DNA from 2 places in the Acinetobacter sp. ANC_7682 genome. Region 2 is predicted to be linked to the other one. Evidence: predicted binding sites of a transcription regulator. Region 2 holds the regulator's gene; the other holds the start of a gene.
What was found. Region 2 encodes PhoB, which activates phosphate uptake and scavenging genes when phosphate is short. Its sites were predicted from a motif close to TGTCATNAANCTGTCATAA; they were not measured.
Positions count from the first base shown of each region.

Region 1 (8,381 bases), on a different contig from region 2:
TGCTGCGAAACAACATATTCAATCACATCCATTACTCAAGAATAGTCAAGCAGTCAAAGAGAATCGTGTCATCTTTGTTGATGCCGATGCCTGGTATTTAACGGGCGCTGGCTTAGATAACACTGCATTTATGTTAGAAGAATTGATCAATGGTATAAAAAATACTAAATAATTGATTTTATTTATAAAGGAAGTCTTAGGCTTCCTTTTTTTAGAAATATCTCGTAATAATTCAATCAATATCTGGTAATTAATGCCACCTAGATCATTAATTTTGTCAGGATAATGTAGGCATCCGCGAATTTATTCATTTTTTTTTGAGATTTTTTGCATGTCTAATCAACCTGATGGTTTACAATTTTCCTCTAACACGTCCTCTAAACCCAGCAGTTCAAAATCAGGCCAACGCATTGTCAGTGCGGCATTACAACAAATTCAGCCAGAATACGCTGATGCAGTTATCAATGAAAAGAATTGGCGCAAATCCTATCCGATTCATTTTAAACGGTTGGTAGAATGTGGGCTCTCATCACCTGAAGCTGCGCTGCGCATCGCTCATGATGGACTTCAACAAGCTTATGAAGAGTTTAGTTTTCAACGTGATCAACATACACACGCATTGAATGAAGTGATGAATCTTAAATCAACAGATTTAAATACCTACACACTTCAAGGAAACTCTACTGCTGAGCCGCAATGGTTTGTACCTTATCAGGGTAAAAATTTAGAAGGTCAAGCCCTACTCGAGCAAATTCAACTTTGGTTAGACCGAGGTATTATAGAAGCATCACATGCTCAGGCACTACAAGCGTGTGTGCAGCATCCAGAGTGGTTTGACCTTTCGGATCGAACAATGGTGCTGTTTGGTGCAGCTTCTGAAGCAGGGCCTTTACCTTGGCTAGCGAAATGGAAAGCCAATATCGTGGCGCTTGATTTAAATCATGAGCGAGTATGGACAAAGATTTTGAATACTGTTCTGCAAGGCAATGCGACCTTATACGCTCCAAGTGTCGAATCAATAGATTCATCTGCATCTATACGTGAAGCTGCAGAGCGTTTAGGCGTTAACTTATTAACAGATACCCCTGAGATTGCACATTGGCTCACCCAGTTTGATCGAGACTTAGATCTTGCCGCGATTGCGTATTTAGATGGCGAAAAGCACGTTCGTGTTTCTATGGCGATGGATGCCATTATGCAACATGTCAGCCAACAAAAATCCAATACCAGTTTAATGTATATGTGTACGCCCACTGACGTCTACGCTGTACCACAGGAAGTTATTCAAGGTGGATTAGATAAGTTTAAATCACGCTCTAAACTTGAAAATATTCTGTCCAAGAGTATTTCGACTGTCTCTCGTGATTATTTTTTCAAACAAAATGAAGAACGCTTATTTCAATGTCATGATAAACAGTATGGGATCTGCGACTGTCTTGTGGTTGAACAAGGTCCAAATTATGCGTTGGCGAAAAGGATTCAACAATGGCGCGCTACGTTAGCACGGTCACAAGGTCAACGTGTCAGCATTAATATTGCTCCATCGACCACTACACATTCGGTAACCAAAAACCCATTATTAAAAGCTGCTTTCAATGGTGCCAATTTGTTTGATGTTGAAGCATTTGAACCCGCGACGACCAATGCGATTATGGCTGCGTTGTGGATTCATGATTTGAGAAACCCACAGTCGGTTGCCAATCCTGACATCGCCCTCAATCATCCATTAGACTTAATCATGCATGGTGCTAATCATGGTGGATTATGGCGTGTAGCATATCTCGCACGCACCGCCCTACCATTTGCCGCATTATATGGTTTTGCTGAGGAAAAACTCCCCTTGAAAAAACTTTGGTCTAAATTCCAAAAATAAGCGTCATAAACAATTGATCATAAAAAAAGCGCTGATTGTTCAGCGCTTTTTTAGTCTTTAAGTATTGAATTCAATCAGGTGAACTGAAGGAACAACCAGAATAAACCACCTGATAAACAGATTGTTGCTGGCAGTGTGAAAATCCACGCTGATAAGATTGTGCGAACCATTTGGAAGTTTAAGCCCGACTTATTCGCAACCATCGTACCTGCTACAGCAGAGTTTAAAACGTGTGTTGTTGACACTGGCATACCAAAGCCATCAGCAGCAGCAATCGTTGACATTGCAACTAACTCTGCAGACATCCCCTGACCATAAGTCATGTGTTGTTTACCAATACGCTCACCAACGGTAACAACAATACGTTTCCAGCCTACCATCGTCCCTAGACCTAATGCCAATGCAGTCGCAACTTTCACCCATGTTGGAATGTATTGAAGGAATGAATCTAAGTTATCACGGTAGTTGTCCACTGTTTTTTCTTGCGCTTCAGTCATGGCAGGTAAAGCTTCTGCTTTATCTAAACGCTTGAATGCAGTCGTGCTGAGGTACATATCATTACGGAATTCAGCCACTTGATCTTCAGGAACATCTTTAATGGATGTGTAGTTTCCTACTTTTTCACCTAAATGATCCGTTAAACTTGCCAAAGCTGGCACAACTTCAGGCGTGATTTCTTTGGTTTGGATATATGACGTGATAATTTCACGCGCTTTTTCATCTGGAATATCTTGGTGATTTGGATAAATCAAATCAGCAGTTTGAGCAGATAACTGACCAAACGTTTGGATATGTTGTTGATCTAGACTCTTGTTTAAAGAGTATGCCAATGGCACGATCCCGATCAGAATCAACATAATCAGACCCATACCTTTTTGACCATCATTTGAGCCGTGTGCAAAACTTACACCAGTACACGTGAAAATCAAAATGGCACGAATAAGTGGCGGCGGCGGTTTATTCCCTTCCGGTGGTTGGAATAATTCCACTTGTTTCTTAAAGATTTTTTTAACCAATAAGAACAATACAGCCGCAAATGCAAAACCGATTAATGGTGAGAATAAAAGTGCTTTACCCACTTTCATCACCTGTTCCATGTCTACACCTGACGCACCATTACCTGCGTTTAAGATGTAGTTCATGATGCCCACACCTAAAATTGAACCGATCAGTGTATGAGAGCTAGAAGCAGGGATACCGAGGAACCAAGTTCCTAAGTTCCATACGATTGCGGCAATCAACATGGCAAAGACCATGGCAAAACCAGCACCTGAACCGACGTTCATAATCAATTCAACAGGCAATAGCGCGATAATACCGTAGGCAACTGCACCACTTGCGACCATTACGCCAAGGAAGTTACAGAAGCCTGCCCACATTACAGCGACAGGTGCAGATAAAGCGTTGGTATAAATAACTGTTGCCACAGCATTGGCCGTGTCATGGAAACCGTTAACGAACTCGAAACCCAATGCGATAAACAATGCCGTGGCCAACATGATCACAGCATAAAGATTTAAAGCAGGCACATGAGATAAATCAGCAGCCAACTGAAAACCAATGTAAATCAAGGTTGAAACAATCAGTGTAAGGAACACTGGCATAAAGAATTTCGGCGTTGGCACGTGAACATTCGTCGACTGCATAGGCGTTGACGATTGTGCTGAATCTGAAACTGGAGTTTGATTAGAATTCATGCAAGCAGAGAAAGAGGATAAATATCCCCTCTATTGTTCAATTTAATTATTACAATTATATGACAAAGAGCTGTCATATAAGTCATCCAAACGACACTTATTTAAGAAAATTAAACTTTAAAAACAACCAATATTCAAAATTTAACAATAATAATCAGATAGTTAATACAAAACCCTCGTCTTTAATCTTTATTTCAATCGGTAATTAAATAGATGAAATAAAGATGACATCACTGTCACATTTGTTACAACGGCAGTTATTATTACATTAGATTATGACAACATGATGAAATATAGACAGTTTCAGTTTTGATAGATTGATCATCGTAGTTGATGGATGAAATTCATCCTTAATTTTTTGGGAATAGGTTCATAAATTTTTATTTATCAGAAAAGTGGACGTAACTCTGCTAAAATATTGCACCATTATTTGTGCAGATTTTTGTGAGAGTCATTTGATGTCTACCCTCGCCACCTTAAAAGCGCTTCTTGCCAAACGTATCCTGATTATTGATGGTGCAATGGGTACCATGATCCAACGCCACAAATTGGAAGAAGCTGATTACCGTGGTGAACGTTTTGAGGATTGGGCCTACGACCTTAAGGGTAATAACGACTTATTGGTTCTAACTCAGCCACAGATTATTCAAGGCATTCATGAAGCTTATCTTGAAGCTGGTGCAGATATTATTGAAACTAACTCGTTCAATGGAACACGTGTTTCAATGTCTGACTACCATATGGAAGATTTGGTTCCTGAGATTAACCGTGAAGCAGCTCGAATTGCCAAAGAAGCATGTAAAAAATACTCAACACCTGAAAAGCCACGTTTTGTCGCGGGCGTATTAGGACCAACGTCACGTACCACTTCAATTTCACCAAATGTAAATGATCCGGCATTCCGTAACATCACCTTTGATGAGTTAAAAGTTAACTATATAGAAGCGACTAAGGCATTGATTGAAGGTGGTGCAGATATCATCTTGATTGAAACGGTCTTCGATACCCTAAATGCCAAAGCTGCCATCTTTGCAGTGAAAGAAGTGTTTAAAGAAATTGGTTACGAACTGCCAATTATGATTTCGGGCACCATTACCGATGCATCTGGCCGTACACTCACAGGTCAAACCGCAGAAGCATTCTGGAACTCAATGCGCCATGCAGAGCCTTTATCGATTGGCTTTAACTGTGCACTGGGTGCAGATGCGATGCGTCCACACGTCAAAACCGTGTCTGACGTTGCGGATACTTTTGTTTCAGCGCATCCAAACGCTGGCTTACCAAATGCCTTCGGTGGTTATGATGAAACTCCTGAAGAAACTGCAGCATTTATTAAAGAATTTGCTGAAAGTGGCTTAATTAACATTACGGGTGGTTGTTGTGGTACGACGCCGGATCATATTCGTGCGATTGCGCAAGCAGTTGAAGGTATTGCGCCGCGTCAAATTCCTGAAATTGAACCTGCATGTCGTTTAAGTGGTTTAGAGCCATTCAACATCACCAAAGATTCATTATTCGTCAACGTCGGCGAACGTACCAACGTCACAGGTTCTAAAAAATTCCTTCGTTTAATTAAAGAAGGTAACTTCACCGAAGCTTTAGATGTTGCTCGTCAACAAGTTGAAGCCGGTGCTCAAATCATCGACATCAACATGGATGAAGGTATGCTCGATTCGCAAGAAGCGATGGTGCATTTCCTGAATCTGATCGCATCTGAACCTGATATCTCTCGCGTGCCAATCATGCTCGATTCTTCGAAATGGGAAATCATCGAAGCAGGTTTAAAATGCGTACAAGGTAAAGCGGTTGTTAACTCAATTTCCTTAAAAGAAGGTTATGACGAGTTTGTAGAACGTGCTCGCCTATGCCGTCAATACGGTGCGGCAGTGATTGTCATGGCGTTTGATGAAAACGGTCAGGCGGATACTGCTGAACGTAAAAAAGAAATCTGTAAGCGCTCTTATGATGTCTTAGTCAACGAAGTGGGTTTCCCATCTGAAGATATTATTTTTGACCCGAACGTGTTTGCGGTCGCAACAGGTATTGAAGAACACAACAACTACGGTGTGGACTTCATTGAAGCAACCGGTTGGATTAAACAAAACCTTCCAAATGCGATGGTGTCAGGCGGGATCTCAAACGTATCGTTCTCATTCCGTGGTAATGAGCCTGTTCGTGAAGCGATCCATGCGGTGTTTTTGTATCACGGTATTCAACAAGGCTTAACCATGGGTATCGTAAACGCAGGTCAGCTTGCGATTTATGATGATATCGATGCTGAGCTGAAAGAAGCGGTTGAAGATGTGGTGCTGAACCGTAACCAAGGCGCAAGCGGTCAAGAAGCGACTGAAAAATTGCTCGCTGTTGCTGAAAAATATCGTGGTCAAGCGGGTGCGCAAAAGGCTGAAGAAAACCTTGAATGGCGCAATGAACCGGTTGAAAAACGTCTTGAATACGCGTTAGTTAAAGGTATTACGACTTATATTGATGAAGATACAGAAGAAGCACGTTTAAAATCAGCTCGTCCACTTGATGTGATCGAAGGTCCGCTGATGGCAGGTATGAACGTGGTGGGTGACCTGTTCGGTGCCGGCAAAATGTTCTTACCACAAGTGGTGAAATCTGCACGTGTGATGAAACAAGCCGTGGCTTGGTTGAATCCGTTCATTGAAGCAGAAAAAACCCAAGGCGAAGCCAAAGGTAAAATCTTGCTTGCTACGGTAAAAGGCGACGTTCACGACATTGGTAAAAACATCGTGGGTGTAGTACTGGGCTGTAACGGTTATGACATCGTTGACCTTGGCGTGATGGTACCGTGTGAGAAAATCTTACAAACAGCGATTGATGAAAAAGTCGATATCATCGGTTTGTCTGGTTTGATTACACCGTCATTGGATGAAATGGTCTTTGTTGCTAAAGAAATGCAACGTAAAGGTTTTAACATTCCATTGATGATTGGTGGTGCAACAACATCGAAAGCGCATACTGCCGTGAAAATTGCGCCGCAATATCACAATGATGGCGTGTACTACACGGCTGATGCTTCACGTGCGGTGGGTGTTGCAACACAACTTTTATCTGCTGATATGAAGCCACAATTGGCAGCGGACTATACGGCGGATTATGAAAAAATCCGTACGCGTCTAGCGAATAAGCAACCGAAAGCTGCAAAACTGTCTTATGCTGAATCAGTTGAAAATGGCTTCAAAATTGACTTTGAAAAGCATGCACCTGTAAAACCAAACTTTATTGGTTCTGAAACATTCACCAACTATCCTTTAGAAACGTTGGTGGAATACTTCGACTGGACACCATTCTTTATTTCTTGGAGTTTGGCGGGTAAATACCCGAAAATCCTTGAGGATGAAGTCGTTGGCGAAGCTGCACGTGATTTGTTTGAACAAGCACAAGCGATGCTCAAAGACATTATCGAAAATAAACGTTTCGATGCGCGCGCTACTTTCAGCCTTTACCCTGCCAACCGTGTTGCAGCAGACACTGTTGCGGTAACTGATGAAAATGGCAATGTGACGCATACCTTTGAGCATATTCGTCAGCAGTCTGACAAAGTCACAGGTAAAGCGAATTTCTCACTGGCTGACTTTGTTGCACCGAAAGATGTGGCTCAGGATTATTTGGGTGGTTTCACTGTATCGATCTTTGGGGCAGAAGAACTTTCGCAAGAATACAAAGCTAAAGGCGATGACTATAACGCGATTATGGTTCAAGCTTTGGGCGACCGTTTTGCTGAAGCCTTTGCAGAACATTTGCACCAACGTATTCGTAAAGAATTTTGGGGCTACCAAGCGGATGAACAGCTTTCAAATGAAGAGTTGATCAAAGAGAAGTATGTGGGTATTCGTCCTGCACCGGGCTACCCTGCTTGTCCTGAACATTCTGAAAAAGCGCCGTTGTTTGATTGGTTAGGCACCACTGACAAGATCGGAACTTACTTAACCAGTAGCTTTGCGATGTGGCCACCTTCATCAGTGAGCGGTTTCTACTATGCAAACCCTGAAACTGAATACTTTAACGCGGGTAAGATCTCTGGCGATCAGCTAGAAGATTATGCGAAGCGTAAAGGTTGGACGTTAGATGAAGCGAAACGTTGGTTAGCGCCGAATTTGGATGATTCGATTGTTTAATTGATTTAGTCGTTATTGCTATGAAAAATCCCCTCACGTGAGGGGATTTTTAGTTCTATACATTCGATAAATCGTACTTATGTAATCCAACTTCGCCCAGATTCGCCGCTATTTTTATTAAACCTAAATATTTTAAAAATAATTCAGAATCTGCAAAATAATTTGGGTAGGCCTCCTTAAGTCCTCCTAATGCATTAGTTGAAACTAAAGCAATCACCCAATTTGGATTTTCTAATAGAAGTTTTTCATACTCTGCATAACGTTGTGTAGCTTTTAAATAGTTTTTCGATTCAAAAATTTCTATATCAACACTACCTTTGACCGTATGCAACCTAAGTAATGCGTAACCTTCTTTTGACTTTATAATAGTATTTTCAACTTCACTTAATAAATTTCTATAATCGATGAAGTTTTGTTGTAAAGTTTTCCCGAACTGATCTGATTTATCTAGAAAATTTCTTATCTCAATACATTGGTATATAAACTTCTTGTTCATTAAAACTACCGATAAATAGTCCTTGGTTAACCTCTCCATATCATTTTTTTTAAAGAACTCTGAACTATCAATTAATGCAAACTGATCAGAGACATTTTTGAAAAATTTTAAAAAATCAACTTCACCATCATCACTTTTTAAGTTCTGTTGAGTAAAAATATCTATAATTT
Region 1 is NZ_JBWYIQ010000011.1:35,998-44,378, reverse strand. Features, by position in the region: gene AC1M9D_RS06200 (ABC transporter substrate-binding protein) at 1-172, shown strand, start outside; gene AC1M9D_RS06195 (hypothetical protein) at 332-1,873, shown strand; gene AC1M9D_RS06190 (inorganic phosphate transporter) at 1,948-3,570, opposite strand; gene metH (methionine synthase) at 4,029-7,715, shown strand; gene AC1M9D_RS06180 (RelA/SpoT domain-containing protein) at 7,771-8,381, opposite strand, start outside.
Region 1: a site for PhoB is predicted at 3,844-3,862, ahead of AC1M9D_RS06190 (inorganic phosphate transporter). Genes of this name have one in related genera too.

Region 2 (8,381 bases):
ATTACTCCTGTTCTCATCGCTGGATATTTTGGATTTCCTCAATTGGGTATCATTGCACCTGCCATCGCTACGATTGTGGGTTATCTGGCCGTGCTTATTTTTCTGTACGTTTATTTAAATAAAAAAAATCATCCATTACGTCCAGATTTAGCAATGTGTAAACATGTACGCCACAATCCTGAACTGAGCAAAATTATTCTCAGACTTGGCGTTCCTACAGGCATTCAAATGGTCACGACCTCTGTGGCAGGATTAGTCATTGTCGGCTTGGTCAATCGCTATGGTTCAGAAGCAACAGCTGCTTATGGCGCAGTTAATCAGGTTTTGAACTACATCCAATTCCCTGCTCTGTCTATCGCAATTGCTGCCTCTATTTTTGGGGCTCAAGCGATCGGTGCAGGTAAAGCGGATTCTTTATCACGTGTAACTAAAACAGCACTGGGGATGAATTTTGTCTTTACAGGCGGGCTCGTAATCTTGGCTTATTTGTTCTCAAAATATCTCATGGCATTATTTATTACAGATGAAAAAGTCGTGATACTCGGGCAACAATTATTGTTTATTGTGCTGTGGTCAATTTTATTTTTTGGCGCGAGTGCTATTTTCGCCTCAATTATGCGTGCAAGTGGCACTGTGACTATGCCAATGATCATCAATATTGTAGCCATACTCTGTATAGAACTCCCAGCAGCTTATCTATTTAGCGCATGGTGGGGGCTGGCGGGAATCTGGTACGCTTATGCTTTGGCTTTCGTTTGCTTATGTGTGATGCAAGGTTTGTATTATCAATTTGTTTGGAAAAAGAAAACTGTTCAAGTACTGATTTAAATTAGAAATCAAGAAAATAAAAAACCCGCATGACGCGGGTTTTTTTAACGATTATTTAGAATCGAAACGTTTACTCATTTTAGTCGCAAATGCAGTCACTTTTTGATAGCCCGTTGGCATCACACGTTGCATTAAATCAATCACTTTCGCATCGTTACCAATCAGTAAACGACGACGATCTTTTTGCACTGCTTCTAGAATTTGACGCGCTGCTTCTTCAGGTGGACAACGTAATAACTTATCAAATGTCTGTGCAGATTTCTGTGGATTCATGCCCAAAGATTTTAAACTGTCATTCATTTTTGCAGCTTTCGCAATATTGGTACGAATGCCACCTGGATGTACGCACAGCGCGCTCACACCCACATTTTCAATATCTAGCTCTTGACGAAGAGATTCAGTGAAACCACGTACAGCAAATTTAGTTGCATTATAAGCAGACTGAGTTGGTTGCGCAGTTAAACCGAATAAACTTGAAATGTTGATAATGTGTCCATCACCTGTTTTCTTAATATATGGTAAGAATTCTTTGGTGCCGTATACGACACCCCAGAAGTTAATATTAACAATCCATTCCAACTCTTCGTATGTTGCACCTTCAACGGTCGAACCCAATGCCACCCCAGCATTGTTGAAAATCATGTTCACTGAACCATGATTCTGTACAGTTTCAGCCGCCCATGCTTTAACTTCGTCACGATTCGCAACATCTACTTTTTTGGTTGTGACTCGTACATTTGCATTCTTCGTCAGTTCAACTGTTTCTGCTAAGCCCTTTTCATTTACGTCACTTAAAGACAAATGACAACCTTGCTTAGCCAGTAACACCGCAAGTTGTTGACCAATACCAGAACCTGCACCTGTGATTGCAGCCACTTTGTTTTTAAAATTTTTCATTGTGAATCCTTTTTTTGATTTTTATGCACCACAGCGTTGATCTGGGTCATTCATGTTCACTATAATTTTGACAATTATTATTGTCAATGTAACTATCGACCATTTTTATTGTTACTATAGGCCAATTTAGTATCTTTAGCTGATCAGTACTCTATACTGACCGCAGCATAACACTTTTATAAAAAGACTCGAATTGCTATGAACCCAGAGAACCTCACTCCATCAGAACACGAGCAAGCGATTGAAAAGCCTCCCGCAAAAGAGCGTCAATTTAAAGGGATGTCCTTAACTGAACGCAAACAAGCACGCCGTGAGAAACTTATTGAAGCGGGTATTGAAGCATATGGAGCTCATGGTTTTTTCTCAGTAACCGTTAAAGATATTTGCACACAAGCGAAATTAACTGAACGTTACTTTTATGAATCTTTTAAGAAAAGTGAAAACTTATTCCAAACGATCTTTTTAGAACTGATTGAGAAGCTTCAACAAACATTAATGCAAGCTATTATGAAAGCCTCTCCTGAGCCTCTAAACATGATTGATGCAGGTCTAAATGCGTTCTTTAGTTTTTTAGAAGATGATCCGCGTACCGCTCGGATTATTTATATTGATGCAATGCTCGTCCAAGAACTTCATAATCATGCAACCATTCAAGAAACAATGGGCCGTTTCGACCGAATGATTCATGCCTTTGTCACATTAATGATGCCACATACCCATCTCACTGAAAAAGAGATCTCCTTGATAGCAACTGGTCTAAATGGCTATGTCACTCAAGTTGCTGTTCGCTGGGTAGTAGGTGGTTTTAAACTTCCACGTGCTGAGGTCGTTCAGGCATGTAAAACTGTTTTTCTCGCCCTATTGAATGATCTAATGAAAAAGTAGCATCAAATTAAGATGAAGAAATTGTGACAAATCGTAAGTAAATTTAAGATATTGATTTAATTCATGATTAATGAATATCAATGAGACAAAATATCAGCTTAATTGTCACAAAACATTGCTATATTTAACTTCGATTTCCATCTTGCAATGATACTGTCATAATTAATCTTTGTAATAAGCCTGTCATAAATATAAAACGGTTCACCGTTCATCATAGGATATTGCGTTGTGAAAGATGACTACATTTTAATTGTCGACGACGAGCTCCCAATTCGGGAAATGATCCATACTTCTTTAGATATGGCAGGCTTTCAATGCTTGGAAGCAGAAGATGCGAAACAAGCACATCAAATGATTGTTGATCAACGTCCAGCGCTTATCCTACTCGACTGGATGTTACCGGGTGGGGTAAGTGGCGTAGATTTGTGTCGTCGCCTTAAGCGTGATGAAACACTTTCAGAAATTCCAGTCATTATGTTGACTGCGCGTGGCGAAGAAGACCATAAAGTTCAAGGTCTTGATGCTGGTGCAGATGACTATATGACAAAACCATTTTCAACGCGTGAGTTGGTATCCCGTATTAAAGCGGTATTAAGACGTGCAAATGCGTTAAATGGCGAAAAAACCATTGATGCAAATGGCTTAATTCTTGACCCAGTAAGCCAACGTGTCAGCTATAATCAAAATATTCTTGATATGGGGCCAACAGAATATCGTCTATTGGCATTCTTTATGACTCATCCAGAACGTGCCTATACCCGTGCTCAATTACTTGATCAGGTATGGGGTGGAAATGTGTATATCGAAGACAGAACCATCGACGTCCATATCCGTCGCTTACGTAAAGTGCTCGAACCTTATGGTGCAGACCGTTATGTTCAAACTGTGCGTGGTACTGGCTATCGTTTTTCAACACGAGCTGATGTTGCTTTAGGTTAATTTAGATTTTATGTACGAACCCTACCCCGTCCCAGAATTGGCACGTGAACATCAAAAGTTTCTATATAGCAGTTTATGGACTTTTGCCAAGCAAGACTTACGTTTACTGGTATTTCTACTGATTATTGCGGGCTGTATCGGGTTAGGGCTTGGCTATCTTTGGATATGCTTAGGCATTGCCTGTCTTATATTTTTTGGTATCCAATTACGCTCATTATATTTAGTCAATGATTGGATTTCGAATCGTCCTTACGATGTACCACCAAATTTAAATGGAATCTGGGGGGCATTACTGTTCAATGTATATCGGGCTCAACGCCAAGAACGTATTGTTCAGTCTGAAATGGTTGGACTGATCGATCGAACTCAATCTTCTCTCGTAGCTTTATCAGAAGCGATTATTCTTACGGATGATTCCCATCAAATCGAATGGTGGAATCCTGCTGCGGAAAAACTATTTGGGATTCAAGCTGTTGATCGTGGCCGTAACCTGCTCACGATTATTCGCCAACCTGATTTTATTGAATATTTTCATAATACCCATCAAGCACCAGATGGTGTAAAAATTAAATTGGTGAACCATGATAATAAGTATGCGCAAATTAAACTAACTCGCTTTGGCAATGAAAGTCGACTATTGGTTGCGCACGACATTACCCGTATGAAAAATCTCGAGCAAATGCGTTCAGATTTTGTTGACAATATTTCACATGAATTAAGAACGCCACTGACAGTGTTAAGTGGGTATATCGAAACATTCACAGATCAAGAAGATATCAATCCGCGCTGGAAACGTGCCTTTGAGCAAATGCAATCGCAAACTAAACGCATGAATGCCTTGGTCAATGATCTTTTACTTTTGTCTCGTTTAGAAAATGAAAAACAAATTGCGAAAAATCAAATTATCGAAATGCCAAGTTTAATGAACCATCTGTTCGATGATGCGCAAGCTTACAATATTGATTATGGTCATACACTTAACCTTGATATAGACAGCCACTGTGACTTAATTGGTTCAGATATGGAATTGGCGAGTGCGTTTAGTAACTTAATTACCAATGCCATAAAGTACACCCCGAAAGGTGGCACCATCACCATCGGCTGGCATGATGATGGAGAACGTGGCTATTTTTCTGTTCAGGATACTGGTATTGGAATTGATCCAAAACACTTACCGCGTTTAACTGAACGTTTTTATCGTGTGGATAGTGCACGCAGTCGTCAAACAGGTGGTACTGGTTTAGGCCTTGCCATCGTTAAGCACGTACTTATGCAACATGGCGCACATATTGAAATCGAGTCGAAAGAAAACGAAGGCTCTACATTTATTGCCGTGTTTCCCAAAGAACGCTTGTATAAATTGCACGAATAAAAAAAGCGCCTAAGGCGCTTTTTTTTATTCAGAAGATACACTCAAATAAGATGACCTAACGCTTCACCCATTACTACAGTTGAGTTCGCCTTAAATGCTTGGTCCCATTGCATTTTATCTTTCTCAAACAAAACTACAGCCGTTGAACCCAAATAAAAACGTCCGAGCTCATCACCTTTTTCAAGTTTCATCGCATGATGGTTCAGCTCTAAGCGACCTGTTGGTTTTACTTTACCTGTCGCAACAGTTTCAATTCCAGCAACAATCATTGCGCCAACTAAAACAACAGCCATACGACCAACATCAGTATCGAATAAACATACCATTCGTTCATTACGTGCAAACAAACCCGGAATATTTTCAGCTGTAGTTTGGTTGACTGAAAATAATTCACCTGGAATATATAAAGTTTCAGTCAATGTACCAGAATAAGGCATATGCACACGATGATAATCACGCGGTGATAAGTACACTGTTGCAAATTCACCATTTTTGAATGGTGCTGCCAATTGAGGATCACCAATTAACTTTTCAACTGAAAAGCTTTGACCTTTTGCCTGAAAAATATCGCCCTCATTGATTTTACCCAATTGTGAAATTGCACCGTCTGCAGGTGACACGACACTTTTAGGATTAGGATCAATTGAACGAACGCCTGTTTTCAAAGAGCGAGTGAAAAACTCATTAAAGGATTTAAATTTCAAGGCATTTTGTTGCTCAGCAATTGACATATCAATGCCATATTTTGCTTTAAATGCTTGAATGACAACATTCTTTAATACTGGGTTTTCACTGGCTGCGACTTTACCCACCAAACGGCTGAGTTTTTGTTGCGGGACGATTTGCTGCGCTTGAATAAATAGTTTCTTTTTTAAATTTGTCAGACTCACTCAGGTGACTCTCCAGTAATGATTGGACTGTCGAGGCGGTTGCCCCACTCGCTCCACGCACCATCATAAGCTTGGATATCCCAACCCAGTAATCGACCAATAATGTAAGCTAAACCTGAACGGTGATGAGACTGACAATATACGACGACTGGCTGATCAAATTGAAAGCCCAATTGTTCTAAACGTTGTTGCGTGCGTTCTAAGGGGTGCAATTTTAAATGATTTTGACGATTAAGTGCAGTACTCCACTCAAAATGTCTAGCCGTTGGAATATGTCCACCACGACGTGCCGCGAGACGTTGCCCGGTATACTCTTCAGCCGTCCGGCAGTCCCATACTTGGCAAGTTTTATTTTCAATTTTTTTTATTAAATTTGAATAATCAATACGGTGTTGATCAACATTGGATGTCTCCACTTGAAAAAGACATGTGACTGGCTGAACCTCTTCAACTTCTGAAGACGTAGGATAGTTGGCGCCTAACCATGCATGAATACCACCATTTAATAAACTGGTGTTATAAAAACCCATACAGTGTAGATTCCAGATCAGTCGACCAGCCCATGCCCCACCTTCATCATCATAGACCACGACATGATGCTCAGGTGATATGTTTAATATCTGGACTAGCTGCTGAAGCCCTTCATCATCAGGCAATAAACCCGTAGCTTGTTCCTCTTGGCGCACTAAAAATTTTGGCTTCAGATGTATAGCATGCGGAATATGTAATTGCTCATAGACCGAACTTCGGGTCAAATCAACAATACGTAACTTTTCACTTCCTAAATGAGGAACAAGTTGTTCTGCTTCAATCAGCAGACCGAAATCAAAAGCGTTAGTGGTCATATTTATTGAATAGTTCTATTGGCCTTGTTCAAATCTTAGCACAAGACTTTTTCAAAATTATTCTGATTTTTTGCATGGTATTAGCAAAAAATCAGAAAAGGGAAATTATGATTGAGGAGACTCAACATCAAATACCTGACGCAAATATGCGAGGAAGGTATCATTATCAGTCATCGTTTTTCCTGGGCTATCAGAGAGTTTAGCTACTGATTGACCATTGCACTCGACTAACTTTAGAACAATATTCAAAGCAGTTTGTCCCATATCATTGGTGAGGTTAGTACCAATCCCGAAACTCACTTGGAAACGATCTTTAAAATATTGATGCAAATCCCATGCCTTCTCTAAGTTTAGACCATCACTGAAAGTGAGCATTTTAGTTTTGCTGTCAATTTTTAATTTTTTATAATGTGCGTAGGCTTTATCGCCCCACTCATATGGATCACCACTGTCATGTCGTAGACCATCAAACAATTTGGCAAAATACAAATCAAAGTCTCTTAGGAATGCATCCATACCAACAACATCTGTCAGTGCAATGCCTAAATCTCCGCGATATTCCTGCACCCAAGTTTCAAGTGCAGCTTTTTGGAAATCACGTAAGCGAACATCAAGTGCTTGGAAAGCTTGTAAAAATTCATGCGCCATCGTACCAATGGGTGTAATACCCAACTGCTTTGCCAATAAAACATTACTTGTGCCACGAAAAATATGTGGTGCAGCCTTATTAAACTCTTCCACCACATGTTTCTGCCAGTCAAAACTATAGCGACGGCGTGTTCCAAAATCGGAAACAAGAAATGGTGGATCATTCGGTTGTTGACTACTTTCATAGTGTTTCAACAATTCAATTTTAGCTTTAAGACGGCGCTCTCCTTCTGCCAATACCTGGTCATCGCGAATACGACGAAAATAGAGTTCATTGACGATTGCAAGCACGAAAATTTCAAACATCATTGCTTGAACCATAGGTCCTTCGATACGAATATCTAAACGGCCTTGATCATCGATACTGGCTTTAATAAAACGGCGCTTAAGTTGAAATAATTCTAAATAGTCTACAAAATCACTTTTAATAAAGCGCAAACTTCTTAAATATTGTAATTCGTCTTCTTTAAATTTGAGCTGACACAGTAAATCTAACTGTTCGTTCAGTTCCTCTAATATATCCACGAGTGGATAGGCTGTATCTTCAAGGTTACGACAACGAAATTGATAGACACTATCCGTTTGAGGAAATTGATGTAATACCACTTGTAACATCGTGAATTTATACAAGTCAGTATCAAGTAAGGATTGAATAATGGCAGACATATTATTTTTCAGTTTTTAGCAACTTATTGCATTAAAGCACATTTTGTTGCGATTCATAGCTCGTTTTAGTAATTGTCGAAGATTATTCGACTAATTACTAAAACTTAAACTGATTATTTTTTTGCATTGTCTTGACTATATGACTCAGTCAAAGCTTTCAATGCTTTATCTTGCCCAATAACTTTTGCGAATTCTTCTGTGGTCTTGTGTCCTGTCTGTTTCGCTTGAGCATCACAATCGACCTGGCGTAATTGTTTGGCAATCGACCATTCAAGCTTAAAGATAGCACCCATCAAAGCTGTATTACCCTTATTATCACGAGCACAGCGGTCTGCGCCGTTTTCCAATAGAGTCATTACAATATCTTGATGACCATAGTAGGTCGCCATCATTAATGGTGTAAAACCAGCA
Region 2 is NZ_JBWYIQ010000014.1:51,228-59,608, reverse strand. Features, by position in the region: gene AC1M9D_RS07405 (MATE family efflux transporter) at 1-828, shown strand, start outside; gene AC1M9D_RS07400 (SDR family NAD(P)-dependent oxidoreductase) at 880-1,725, opposite strand; gene AC1M9D_RS07395 (TetR/AcrR family transcriptional regulator) at 1,924-2,610, shown strand; gene phoB (phosphate regulon transcriptional regulator PhoB) at 2,839-3,549, shown strand; gene phoR (phosphate regulon sensor histidine kinase PhoR) at 3,560-4,921, shown strand; gene asd (archaetidylserine decarboxylase) at 4,963-5,811, opposite strand; gene AC1M9D_RS07375 (sulfurtransferase) at 5,808-6,656, opposite strand; gene pncB (nicotinate phosphoribosyltransferase) at 6,762-7,970, opposite strand; gene AC1M9D_RS07365 (ankyrin repeat domain-containing protein) at 8,084-8,381, opposite strand, start outside.